One region of the Staphylococcus hyicus genome, then DNA from elsewhere that is predicted to be linked to it. Evidence: riboswitches for the same ligand, from Rfam matches in the RefSeq annotation. Region 1 holds a riboswitch; each other region holds the start of a gene.
What was found. Region 1 has a riboswitch for S-adenosylmethionine ahead of metK (methionine adenosyltransferase). Riboswitches for the same ligand answer to the same signal wherever they lie in the genome.

Region 1 (4,363 bases):
CTTCTTTAGATTGATACTGACTCGAATATGTTTCTTTAACTTTTTTCTTACTGCGCAATGCAAATAAAAACATGATAAGAAATAAGAATGCGAGCACACTCGCAACGATTAACCCAATTTGAATGGGATCTAATTGTGACATGGACATTGACCTACCTTTTCCTTCATTTGCTTTATTATAATCATTATATAAAAAAGCGAATAAAATCGCGAATCTTTATTGAGAAAATTTATTTAAGCGTTTCTACCGCTTCCTTTAAAATATCAATTTTGTTTGTCTTTTCCCAAGGGACATCAATATCATTGCGTCCAAAATGACCATAAGCCGCAGTTTGTTTATAAATCGGTCGTTGTAAGTCTAACATTTTAATGATTCCGGCTGGACGCAAATCAAAATTTTGTCTAACAGCTTCTATTAAAATGTTTTCCGACACTTTTCCTGTGCCAAATGTATCAATAGCTATCGATACCGGTTGTGCGACACCGATTGCATAAGCAATTTGTACTTCACATTTATCTGCTAATTCTGCAGCTACAATATTTTTAGCAACATAGCGTGCAGCATATGCAGCCGAACGGTCTACTTTCGTAGGATCTTTACCAGAAAATGCACCGCCACCATGACGCGCATAACCGCCATACGTATCAACAATGATTTTACGACCAGTTAAACCTGCATCACCTTGAGGACCACCGATAACAAAACGTCCAGTTGGGTTAATAAAGAATTTCGTATCTTTATCAATTAAATGATCTTCAACAGTTGGATAAATCACATGTTTTTTTAAATCTTCTTGAATGTCTTCCAATTCAATATCTTCATGATGTTGAGATGAAATGACAATCGTATCGACACGTTTAGGATGATTATTTTCATCATATTCAACCGTAACTTGTACTTTACCATCTGGTCTTAAATAACTTAATGTTCCATCTTTACGAACCGTCGTTAAACGCTTAGATAACTTATGCGATAAATCTATCGGCAACGGCATAAATGTGTCTGTTTCGTTTGTCGCATATCCAAACATTAATCCTTGGTCTCCAGCCCCAATATTTAATACTTCATCTTGATCTTGGTCGCGATATTCTAAAGCACGGTCTACACCTTGTGCGATATCAGGTGATTGTTCATCGATAGCTGTAAGTACAGACATTGTTTTATAGTCATACCCATATTTTGCTCGAGTATATCCGATTTCTTTAACGGTCTCACGAACAACTTTAGGTATGTCTACATAAGTAGAAGTTGTAATCTCTCCAGCAATTAAAGCCATACCAGTCGTAACAGTCGTTTCGCACGCCACACGTGCATTCGGGTCACCTTTCAAAATTTCATCTAAAATTGCATCTGAAATTTGATCGGCAATTTTATCTGGATGTCCTTCAGTAACTGATTCTGAAGTAAATAAGCGTCTATTGTAAGTCATATTAAGCTCCTTTTTATTTTATTACGAAGTTCTCTTTGTAACTGAGCCAATAAAAAAAGCCTTTCATACTCTTAAATAGAGAGAAGGCCTTTAACGTCCATTCGCTCTTATCGTTCAGACTGTATATGTCTGCAAACGGTTTGGCACCTTTCTTCTATAAAAGAAGAGGTTGCTGGGTTTCATTGGGTCCATGTCCCTCCACCACTCAGGATAAGAGAATCCGTTAGTCCTATATTACATAAATTTTTTAACAGTGTCAATTCAGTTTGAGTTTATGTAACACAAATATAAAACCGATACAGCAATCTAATTATTTTACTATTTTTCTCTCCAAATTACCTAATTTCAGTATGGATAATGAAATCATTGTGTTATACTCTTGAATTGTAAAGGCTTACATCGCCGAAATCACTATTGGAGGGATAAACCATGTCGTTTGATACACAAGCAATTGACGCTTTAAAAACCAAGCCTTCATCTCATTTTCAACTTACTACTACTGAACTCTACAACAAAATTTTAAAACGAGACGAAGCTGAACTCACAGAATTTGGGGCCATTAATGCAAAAACGGGCGTATATACAGGACGTTCTCCAAAAGATAAATATATCGTAGACAATCCTCAAGTCAAAGATGATATTGATTGGGGTACGGTTAATCAGCCGATTTCAGAAGAAAAGTTTTTAAACTTGTACTACCAAGTGATTGATTATTTGGACAGTAAAGATGAGATATTTGTTTTCAATGGTTATGCTGGAAGTGATAAAGATTCACAACTTGATTTAACAGTCGTCAATGAGTTTGCGTGGCATAATTTATTTGCTCAAAATTTATTTATTAAGCCAAGCTCTAAAGAAGAAGCTTCAAAAATCAAAGCTGACTTTACAGTTATATCGGCACCAACATTCAAAGCCGACCCAGACAAAGATGGACTACGGTCTGAAACGTTTGTCATTATTTCATTCAAACATAAAACCGTTTTAATCGGGGGCACGGAATATGCGGGTGAAATGAAAAAATCAATTTTCTCTGTGATGAATTACTTATTACCAAAACAAAAAATAATGAGTATGCATTGCTCTGCAAACGTGGGTAATAAAGGTGATGTTGCATTATTCTTTGGATTATCTGGTACTGGAAAAACGACTTTATCAGCAGACCCTAATCGTAAATTAATCGGTGATGATGAACATGGATGGAATGAAAATGGTGTCTTTAATATTGAAGGTGGCTGTTATGCCAAGGCCATTTCATTGTCCGCAGAAAAAGAACCACAAATTTTTAAAGCCATCAGATATGGTACGGTTTTAGAAAATTGCGTCGTGGATTCACAAGGATATGTCGATTTCGACGATAACAAATTCACTGAAAACACGCGTGCTGCTTATCCAATTCACCATATAGATAACATTGTCGTTCCGTCCAAAGCGTCACATCCAAATACAATTATTTTCTTAACAGCAGATGCTTTTGGGGTATTACCTCCTATTTCTAAGTTAACAAAAGATCAAGCAATGTATCATTTCCTAAGCGGTTTTACATCAAAACTTGCGGGTACTGAACGTGGTATTACTGAACCTCAACCCTCTTTTTCAACATGTTTTGGGGCACCATTCTTGCCATTAAGTGCGAAAGTCTATGCTGACCTTCTCGGTAATTTAATTGATAAACACGAAGTTGATGTGTATTTAGTCAATACAGGTTGGACCGGTGGTAAATACGGTGTGGGTAACCGTATTGAACTAAGACATACACGAAAAATGGTCAATGATGCGATTAGTGGAAAATTAAAAAATGTTGAATTTGAAAAGGATCATATTTTCGGTTTAAATATTCCTAAAAAAGTAGAAGATGTGCCGACTACAATTTTACAACCTATTAACGCATGGACAAATAAAGAGGCATATGAAACACAAGCAAAAGATTTAGTGGCACGTTTTAAAGAGAACTTCAAAAAATTTGGTGATGATACGCAACATCTTGAAGAGACAGGCGGCTTCAAAGGATAAGACAAAAGCTGTGACACATGACTGATTTCATGTATCACAGCTTTTACTTTTTTCAATCGTCTTCATCCATCTTTGAATATATGATAATACTTCTTGCATCGCATGTGGCTTCGGGACATGCCCTTCATCCATTTGATAATAAGTATCAAAGGATGCGCCAACGTATTTTAATCGCGCCGTTAAAACATGTGCATGTTGTATACCCACTTGCTTATCTTTATGACCATGAATAATGAGTATAGGCGGCGATTCTTTATGAAGGGTTTTTAACGCATTTCGCGCTTCATATGCAGCTATATTTTGACTCGGGTGTCCAATCATACGTTTTAGCATTCCTCTTAAATCGACACGTTCTTCAAACATCAAACGCAAATCGCTTACCCCACCCCATATAATAAAACTGTGAACGGGGATATGTTGAAAGGTTAATAACCCTTGAATACCACCCCTTGAAAAACCAATAATATGAATGAAGGCTTCTGGGAATTGCGTTTTTAAAATTGATGCTACGATCTCCACGTCATTCAAATCTTTTCCTGCAAACTCATCCCGTCCTTCACTTCCATTATTCCCTCTATAATAAGGCGCAAAAACGAGTGTGTGTGGTTGTATAAATTGAAGTAATCGGGCTAAACGGACGCGTCCCACCTGCCCTTTTCCACCTCTTAAATATATTATGATACGTTGTACAGGTTTGATTGGTGTTAAGCACAATCCTTTAACGTTCAAACCATCCACTTGGTAAGTCAGTTCTTCAACTTTGTGCGTTTGTATTTCAGTTGGCATTAACTTACGTGCTGTAAAACCCAAGCATCATCATCCTTTCCACACATTTTAAAATGGCTGGATCATCCAACAAAAAACTCTTATTTTGTGGAGGAATATTATCAATGGTAGAAAAACAAATCGGTCCCTCTGTCTCT
Region 2 (4,363 bases), 850 kb from region 1:
TTATTCGTTGTCCAATCTCCCAAAAATTGAATAACGAAGACGATAACTAAAATTAAAATGGTTGAAATTAAAATGACATCATTTTGATTTCGTGTAAATCCTGTTAAATACGCTAAATTACCTAACCCTCCCGCACCAATAACACCTGCAACAGCTGTAGATCCAACTAATGCAATTGCAGTAACAGTTATGCCAGAAATTAAAGCAGGGAGCGATTCAGGAATTAAAACTTTCCGTATCACCGTCCATGTGTTTGCACCCATTGACCAAGCTGCTTCTATCACACCTTTATCTATTTCTTTTAAAGCAATTTCAACAAGTCGTCCATAAAAAGGCGAAGCACCAATAATCAATGCAGGCAATGCACCTGTAGGGCCACTTATTGTGCCTAAAATTAAACTTGTAAAAGGAATCAGCAATAAAATCAATATAATAAATGGGATTGCGCGGAATAAATTAACGAAAAATGACACGAGATTATAAAAAATTCGACCGGCTTTAGATTTACTTTTAGAAGTTAGAAATAACACTACTCCTGTAATGATGCCAAATATAAATGCAAAGAAAGTCGAGATAATCGTCATATACAGTGTTTCATAGGTCGCAGTCCATACATCTGGCCAACGCACATTTGGCAGTGTTAGCATTTCATGCAATATCTCAGTAAAACTTTTACCCATGGGCAATCACCTCAACTTCAATTTGTTTCGATTCTAAATCAAGTTTTAATTGCTCAAACTGTGTTTGGTCGATGTTAGAAATATGTACAACAATAAAACCAATAGCCCCTGACTTAGAATGTTTAATATTGGCTTCTAATATATTTACAGCCACATCATACGTTTTTAAAATATACGAAATTATAGGCTGTGTCGTCACTTCACCTGAAAAGTTGAGTTTTATAAGTTTATCATTTGAATTTAACTTGACGAGACCTGAAATGTCTTCAAATTCAGCTTTAGGTTGAAGATCTTCTTGCACAAAGCGCTTAGTGACTGAATGTTTTGGATTTTCAAAAACTTCAGATACTTTACCTTGTTCAATTACCTTTCCATTTTCCATGACCGCAACTTCATCACAAATGCGACGTATAACATGCATTTCATGCGTAATAATCACAATGGTTAAGTTTTGCTCTTTTTTCAATTGAATTAATAAATCGAGTATTTCATCTGTTGTTTGCGGATCCAATGCACTCGTTGCTTCATCACAAAGTAATACCTCCGGGTCATTTGCAAGTGCTCTAGCAATACCAACACGTTGTTTTTGACCACCTGATAATTCTGATGGATACGCATGTTCACGCCCTTTTAAGCCAACACGTTCTATCAATTCCAATGCTTTTGCTTTAGCATGACGTTTCGATACACCCGCAATTTCTAACGGAAATCGTACATTATCAAGTACAGTGCGTGACCACAATAGATTGAAATGTTGGAAAATCATGCCCACTTTTTGTCTTTTATACCTTAGCGCTTGTTTGCTCAAGTGGCCTATATGATCTCCACCGATAACAACATCGCCAGACGTTGGTGTTTCTAAATAATTAAACAGTCGCACCAAAGTGCTTTTTCCCGCACCCGAAAAACCAATAATACCAAATATGGTACCTGTGTTAATGGTTAGATTAACATGATCAACAGCTAAAACGGATTTAGATTTGCTCTCGTACTGTTTAACGATATTTTTAAGCTCAATCATATCGCTTCCCCCTCAATGTGTTGCGAATTATCAAATTTCAGAACAAAAAAAGCTTTCTCCTATATAAAAATAAGAGAAAGCATAGATTTCGATGCGTTTCTCTCATCTTCAAAAGTATAAATACTTTATGTGAATTGGCACCATTTCTAAATTTAGACGGTTGCCGGGCTTCATAGGGCACATCCCTCCACCACTCTAGATAAGAGTTTTCTGAATATTGAATTGTTTAAATATTATCACTATCCTCGAATTTCGTCAATCACTTTTTTTAACCGTTCAAGTAAAAATGTAACAGATTGAAATGCATAAATGCGATCAACTTCTTTATCATTGTGCATAATTAACAAAATTGGAACAGATTGTATTTCGAACATTTGGCTAAATTCAGGATAATAATTTAAATCTCGTTTTTCTAAAGGCAATTGCGTGACACTATTAGCGATGTGTAACATGCGTTCTGACACTTTACACGTACCACACATCGGCGTATAGCCAAAGATTAATTTAATATCTTGTTCTTGTTCATTAAATGTATTGTTCGATTGCTCTAAAACACTCATGATATGAATACTTTCCTTTTACATAAAAATCGTTTTTGACGTCAAATCCATGCCGCCCTAAAACATTTGAGAGGTAATCTCGTGGACACCGTGCCACTTCACTAAAAGTTGAATCAATGAAGATATCTGTACTTTCACTTAAATACTTTGAAAACCATTTTCGAATCTTTCGCCCTTCAGTATCAGCATCAACAAGAATATATACTTGTTTGCCGTACAAAGATTCAATCATATTATCTAACTTTTCGATGCCCATCGTGCCATGTGTACAAATGATATCAACCGGTTCTAATAACACTTCCTTAACTCTTTTTTTATCAGATTTGCCTTCTACAACAATTACTTTATTAATCATCGCCATGGTCTTCACCTTCTAAAAAGTTAGTATTCAGTGCAAAAAAACTCCAAGATAATCAAAGGAATATCTAGGAGTTTAAAAATATTATTCGCCAATCATTTCTTGATAACCTTGTGCATCCATTAAAGCATCAAGTTCACTTTCATCGCTTAATTCAACTTTCACCATCCAAGCTTTCTCATATGGCGATTCATTTACAGCTTCTGGCTCGTCTTCAAGATCTTCATTCACTTCTACGATTTTACCAGATACTGGTGAATATAATTCTGAAACTGTTTTTACAGATTCAACGCTACCGAAAGTTTCGCCTTCTGATACTTCATCATCCACTTCTGGAAGTTCAACGAATACGATATCTCCTAATTCGTTTTGTGCAAAGTCTGTAATACCAACAGTTGCAACATTTCCTTCGACTTTTACCCACTCGTGTTCTTTTGAATATTTTAATTCACTTGGCACTGCCACTTGAATCCCCTCCTATATTTGTTTACAAGATAATCATGACACACATGTTTTTATCAATCAACTATTTTATTATAACCAAGTTTCACGATAAACTTGTTCATTAAAACCGACTGTAACTTTATCACCTAAAATTGCTAAAGGACGTTTCACTAACATACCATCGGACGCTAAAAGTTCTAACTTTTCATCCTCTGATAAAGTATCTAATTTATCCTTTAAATTTAACTCACGATATTTTGCACCATGTGTATTGAATAATCTTTTGATTTCAATTCCTGAACGGTCCACAATATCTTTAAATTCATCTTTCGTAGGTGTTAATTGAACGATATCAATAGGTTCAAAACTCACACCTTGTTCAGATAAAAATTTCGCTGCTTTTTTACACGTTGTACAATTAGGATATTGATAAAACTTAATCATGCTTTAACCTCCTCGCGTGACTTATATCAAATATAACAAAATTTGTTAAATTAGACTATTTTTTATACTAGTTTCATTATTTTGTTATTTATTAATCACGAAATATGACGTCTATGAATATATCCGTTATAATTTAAAACATATATTATAATGGAGGTATGTTACATGCAAAAGATTCAAGATATGGAAACGTTTAAATCAATTATTAATAAAGATGAAACAGTTATCGTCAAATTCGAAGCAGGATGGTGCCCTGATTGCAAAGCCATGGATATGTGGATCAGCCCTATTGTTGAAAAATACAATCAATATGAATGGTTTGTTGTAAATCGTGACGAAGTTGAAGAAGCGGCGTTAGCGTATGATGTCATGGGTATTCCAAGCATTCTTATCTTCAAAAACGGAGAAAAGTTACATCATTTACATTCTGCTCACGCAAAATCACCTGAACAAGTCGAATCATTCTTATCCGAGAGTTTAGGTTAACGTTAAAAAAGAACATATTAAAATCGTCTTCAAATTACTTTAAGCAATTTGAAGACGATTTTTTATGAATAGATATGCAATTTTAACCGTATGCGTACATCTATTAAATGTACTCTGTATAGATTCCTTTATTTTTACGTTTAGGTACTTTTTCCTTGTCATCTTCTAAATCGGTTAAATATATAAATCCGATTAAGCGTTCATCTGGTAGTACCCCAAAAACATTTCTAACTTTTGGATGAAAAATATATGTTGGCGTTTTCCAGCATGTTCCAATCCCTTTTTCATATAAGAGCAATAATAAGTTTTGTGCATATGCCCCAACCGCTAAATAGTTTTCATTTTCTTCCCGTTGACGTGCATCACATTT
Region 3 (4,363 bases), 840 kb from region 1:
ATAATGCAAATACCACCCCTGTCATCGTAAATAGTATGGACATAAACATCACCTACAGTTTAGAATATGATACTGCGATTTGTGCGCCAACGACTGCATTATTTTCGACAAGTTTAATATTTGTTGCAAGGGACTTACCTTCCGTTTTTTCGACAATTTTACTTAATAAAAATGGGGTAGAGTCTTTGCCTCGAATGCCTTTTTTTTCGGCCTCTTTCACAGCGTCATTAATAATTGTATCGATATACGCTTTGTCTAATTGATCAGCTTCAGGTACAGGATTTGCGATCACCATGCCACCTTCAAGTTGGAGGTCATGTTTCACTTTACAAATCGAAGCGATGTCATCGACATGATTTGCTGTTGAATTTAATTTGACGCCGCTTTTACGTGTGAAAAAGGCTGGAAGTTCTTCGGTTTGATAACCAATCACAGGAACACCTTTTGTTTCAAGATACTCCATCGTTTTTGGTAAATCTAAAATCGATTTGGCTCCAGCACAAATAACAGTGACATCTGTTTTTGAAAGTTCATCCAAATCCGCAGAAATATCCATCGTTTCTTCAGAACCACGGTGTACGCCTCCAATGCCACCTGTCACAAAGAACTTTATATCTGCAAGTGCTGCACATATCATTGTAGAAGCCACTGTTGTCGCACCGATTCTTTTTTGCGCGATAACTTCTGCTAAATCACGACGTGACACTTTTGCGACATTGTCACTTTTCGCGAGTAATTCTAACTCATTATCTTCTAAACCGATTTTGACCTTGCCATCTATTAATGCGATTGTTGCAGGTACTGCGCCTTGATTACGTATGATTTGTTCCACAGTTTTTGCCATCTGTACATTTTGTGGATAAGGCATCCCGTGAGAAATGATAGTAGACTCTAAGGCAACAATTGGTCGGTGGTTTGATTTTGCATCTTGGACTTCTTGAGACAACTCAATGTATTGTTTCATTTTGATATTCCTCCATATCTCGTAATAATTGTTTTTTATCTAAGTTTTGTCGAACCGTGTATTGCGTTTCTATTGTTTTACGCGCATTGACTAAACCGGCTTTTAAAGTATCTTCAATATCGAATCCTTTTAGCCAGCTGTAAATCACCGCACTTGAGAAAGCGTCGCCAGCACCTGTGACGTCTTCAACGTGTGAGGATGGAATGACTTGTTTCATAAATGTTTGCGTTGAACTACTATATATCAGTTCTTTCGTGCCATTCGTAATAATCACGTGACTAATGCCGAGATCATTTAATTGTTTGGCAGCGCGTTTTAAATCTTCAGTATCATTAATTGTCATCTTCAAAAAAGTTTCCGTTTCATCGCGGTTAATAATGAGCCAGTCAATCGCATGTAAGGAATCAGGCATATGTTTCATTTTTGGTGACGATACAGGAATGACGACGAGTTTAATGTTGTGTTTTTCACTATAGGCACATAAGAAATCAAGTGAATCTTTTGGTAAATTGAGATCGACAACGATACATTTAGCTTTCCGAAGTAAGTGAGTACGCTTGATTAAGAATTCTGGTGTCATTTCGTTATACACTTCCATGTCGGCAAGACCGTATTCCATATTGCCATCTTTGTCGATTAAAGCCGTATACGATCCTGTATTGGCGTTCTCAACTTGTTGGACGTGATCAAGACTCATAAAAGGACTGGACAAATGCTTAATCATGTCCCATTCACTATCATTTCCACTCGCAGAAAGCATAGCAATATTTTCACCTAAACGACCAAGGTTCTCAGCAATGTTGCGTGCGACACCTCCAACTGAGCGCGTTGATGTGACTGGGTTCGATGTTCCTTGTTGCAATGTTTGATTGACGTAAAATTTACGGTCAAGATTTGTAGCACCAATGCATACGATTGGAAAGTCATCATTGAGAACGTAGGCTTTACCGAGCACGTATTCTTTTCGAATGAGACCGGAAATAATATTTGCGACAGCAGGTCGAGAAAGTCCAACAGCTTTCGCTAATTCTTGTTGAGAGATGAATGGATTGTCTTGAATGCGTTCAAGGATTAATTTTTCATTTTTATTCACTATGGCACCTCCTAGTAAACAAAAGTTTGATTATTAAACTTTTGTTTAGGTTAGCAAATCAGCAACGTAATGTAAACGCTTTCAAAAGAACGTTCAAAAAGTTTACAAATTTCATTATATGTGCGATGTGCTTTTAAAAGTATTTTTCTGTAAGTTTTGTGTAGGCGACCCCAAATTATAAAAGTTGTCAGAATTTTGTGTTGACTTCAATACGTGAGTATAATAAACTAGTTTTAATTTCATATTACTTATCCAGAATGGTGGAGGGACAGGCCCTTTGAAGCCAGGCAACCTTTTAAGTTAGGTGCTAATTCCTGCAGGTGACATGCCTGAGAGATGAGTCTGATTACGTCACGTCTATCTTTCGAGGTAGGCGTTTTTTAATTTTAAGGGGGAATCAACATGACACAAGATTATCGATTTGAGACGCGACAATTGCACGCCGGACAAGAAGTGGATGCAGCTACGAATGCACGCGCACTTCCGATATATCAAACGACGTCGTTTAATTTTAACGATACGGATCATGCAGCCAATTTATTTGGTTTAGAAGAATTGGGGAATATTTATACGCGCCTGATGAACCCGACAACGGCAGTACTTGAAACCCGAGTAGCAGAACTTGAAGGCGGGATTGCGGGAGTGGCTGTTGCTTCAGGCATGGCGGCTATCACGTATGCGATTCAAGCTGTCGCACATGCAGGTGACCATATTATCGCATGTGAAACGTTATATGGTGGGACGCATACATTATTCACACATACGCTGTCTAAATTTGGAATAGAAGTGACACTCGTTGATACGAAAGACCCACAAAATGTAACTGCGGCCATTAAAGCGAATACAAAAGCACTATTTGTTGAAACCATTGGTAACCCTGAAGGCAACATCGAAGACTTTGAAAAAATAAGCGCAATCACAAAATCTTATGGCATTCCACTCATTGTAGATAATACGTTTGCATCACCGTATCTCTTTAGACCGATTGAATACGGCGCAAATATCGTTGTCCATTCCGCGACCAAATTTATCGGAGGCCATGGGACATCAATGGGTGGTGTCATTGTAGATGGTGGGAACTTCGATTGGAATAATGGTAAGTTTCCTGGATTAAGTGAACCTGATCCATCGTATCATGGCATCATCTTTAGCGAAAAGTTTGGTGACGCTGCACTGGCCTTTAAAATTCGCACGACATTATTACGTGATACAGGTGCCGCATTGTCACCATTTAACGCATTTCAATTAACACAAGGGTTAGAAACATTGTCATTGCGTATGGAACGTCATGTTGAAAACGCGGAAAAAGTAGCGCATTATTTATCGAACCATGCTAAAGTTGCGTGGGTGAAATATGCGGGACTTGAAACGAGTCCATATTACGACCTTAAAACAAAGTATTTGCCTCAAGGTGCTGGAGCTGTATTTACATTCGGTGTCAAAGGCGGTTATGAGGCAGGGAAGCAATTTATTGAAGCATTAGAATTATTTTCATTACTCGCAAATGTAGGAGATGCGAAATCGTTAGTGATTCATCCTGCTTCGACGACGCATCAACAATTAACGGTTGAAGAACAAGCGGCAGCAGGTATAGCACCGGAAACCATTCGACTCTCTATTGGACTCGAACATATTGATGATATTTTAAACGATTTGGCAAAAGGTTTTGCTGCGATTAAATAAATGGGGGATCTGTGTGACATCGATACAAAAACAAACATTAGAAACGTTGAAAGCCAAAAAAGAGGAATGGCAAGTATATGTGCCAATCAATAAAGCTGCGCATATGATGAAAGAATCTAAAATAAAAGAATATGAAGAGGCGATTCAATTAAAAATGAAAACAGAGGAATCCTATTAAAAGTGGGGAGTGCACCCAATTTAAAAAAGGGTACAGACAAAGTATAAACAAATCATTCGTCATCAACCCAAAACTTCATTATAATGAACACAAATCTTTGAAAAAGTGGTGAATGCGACATGAAAAAAATTATGATTGTCAATACAAGCCATACACAATTTGACGGCACAGATAAACCCACTGGCTTATGGTTAAGTGAATTAGTCCATTTCTATGATGTCTTTCATGGTAATGAAGATTACCAAATCGATTTATACAACATTAAAGGTGGCGAAACACCTTTAGATCCTGTCAGTTTAACACCAGGTATATTAGACAAGCTGACAAAAAGTTATTATGAAAATGAATTGTTTATGGATCAATTAAAGTTAACGCCAAGTATTGACACAGCAGATCCGTCCGCTTACGACGTGATTTATTTTACAGGAGGCCATGGTGTGATGTA

Region 2: it holds a riboswitch for S-adenosylmethionine, as region 1 does, so the genes downstream of both, SHYC_RS09470 (methionine ABC transporter ATP-binding protein) here and metK (methionine adenosyltransferase) in region 1, are expected to answer to the same signal.
Region 3: it holds a riboswitch for S-adenosylmethionine, as region 1 does, so the genes downstream of both, SHYC_RS01285 (O-acetylhomoserine aminocarboxypropyltransferase/cysteine synthase family protein) here and metK (methionine adenosyltransferase) in region 1, are expected to answer to the same signal.

The regions. Positions count from the first base shown of each region.
Region 1 is NZ_CP008747.1:1,155,270-1,159,632, reverse strand. It holds gene SHYC_RS05530 (NERD domain-containing protein) at 1-142, opposite strand, end outside; gene metK (methionine adenosyltransferase) at 231-1,430, opposite strand; SAM riboswitch class I at 1,535-1,647, opposite strand; gene pckA (phosphoenolpyruvate carboxykinase (ATP)) at 1,860-3,440, shown strand; gene SHYC_RS05515 (alpha/beta hydrolase family protein) at 3,468-4,250, opposite strand; gene ytkD (RNA deprotection pyrophosphohydrolase) at 4,231-4,363, opposite strand, start outside.
Region 2 is NZ_CP008747.1:2,007,267-2,011,629, forward strand. It holds gene SHYC_RS09465 (methionine ABC transporter permease) at 1-680, opposite strand, end outside; gene SHYC_RS09470 (methionine ABC transporter ATP-binding protein) at 673-1,701, opposite strand; SAM riboswitch class I at 1,801-1,907, opposite strand; gene SHYC_RS09475 (thioredoxin family protein) at 1,941-2,261, opposite strand; gene SHYC_RS09480 (toprim domain-containing protein) at 2,227-2,622, opposite strand; gene gcvH (glycine cleavage system protein GcvH) at 2,704-3,084, opposite strand; gene SHYC_RS09490 (arsenate reductase family protein) at 3,154-3,507, opposite strand; gene SHYC_RS09495 (thioredoxin family protein) at 3,673-3,993, shown strand; gene SHYC_RS09500 (nitroreductase family protein) at 4,097-4,363, opposite strand, start outside.
Region 3 is NZ_CP008747.1:313,370-317,732, forward strand. It holds gene SHYC_RS01270 (NupC/NupG family nucleoside CNT transporter) at 1-43, opposite strand, end outside; gene SHYC_RS01275 (pseudouridine-5'-phosphate glycosidase) at 53-964, opposite strand; gene SHYC_RS01280 (carbohydrate kinase) at 948-2,057, opposite strand; SAM riboswitch class I at 2,303-2,400, shown strand; gene SHYC_RS01285 (O-acetylhomoserine aminocarboxypropyltransferase/cysteine synthase family protein) at 2,460-3,740, shown strand; gene SHYC_RS12220 (hypothetical protein) at 3,754-3,918, shown strand; gene SHYC_RS01290 (type 1 glutamine amidotransferase domain-containing protein) at 4,038-4,363, shown strand, end outside.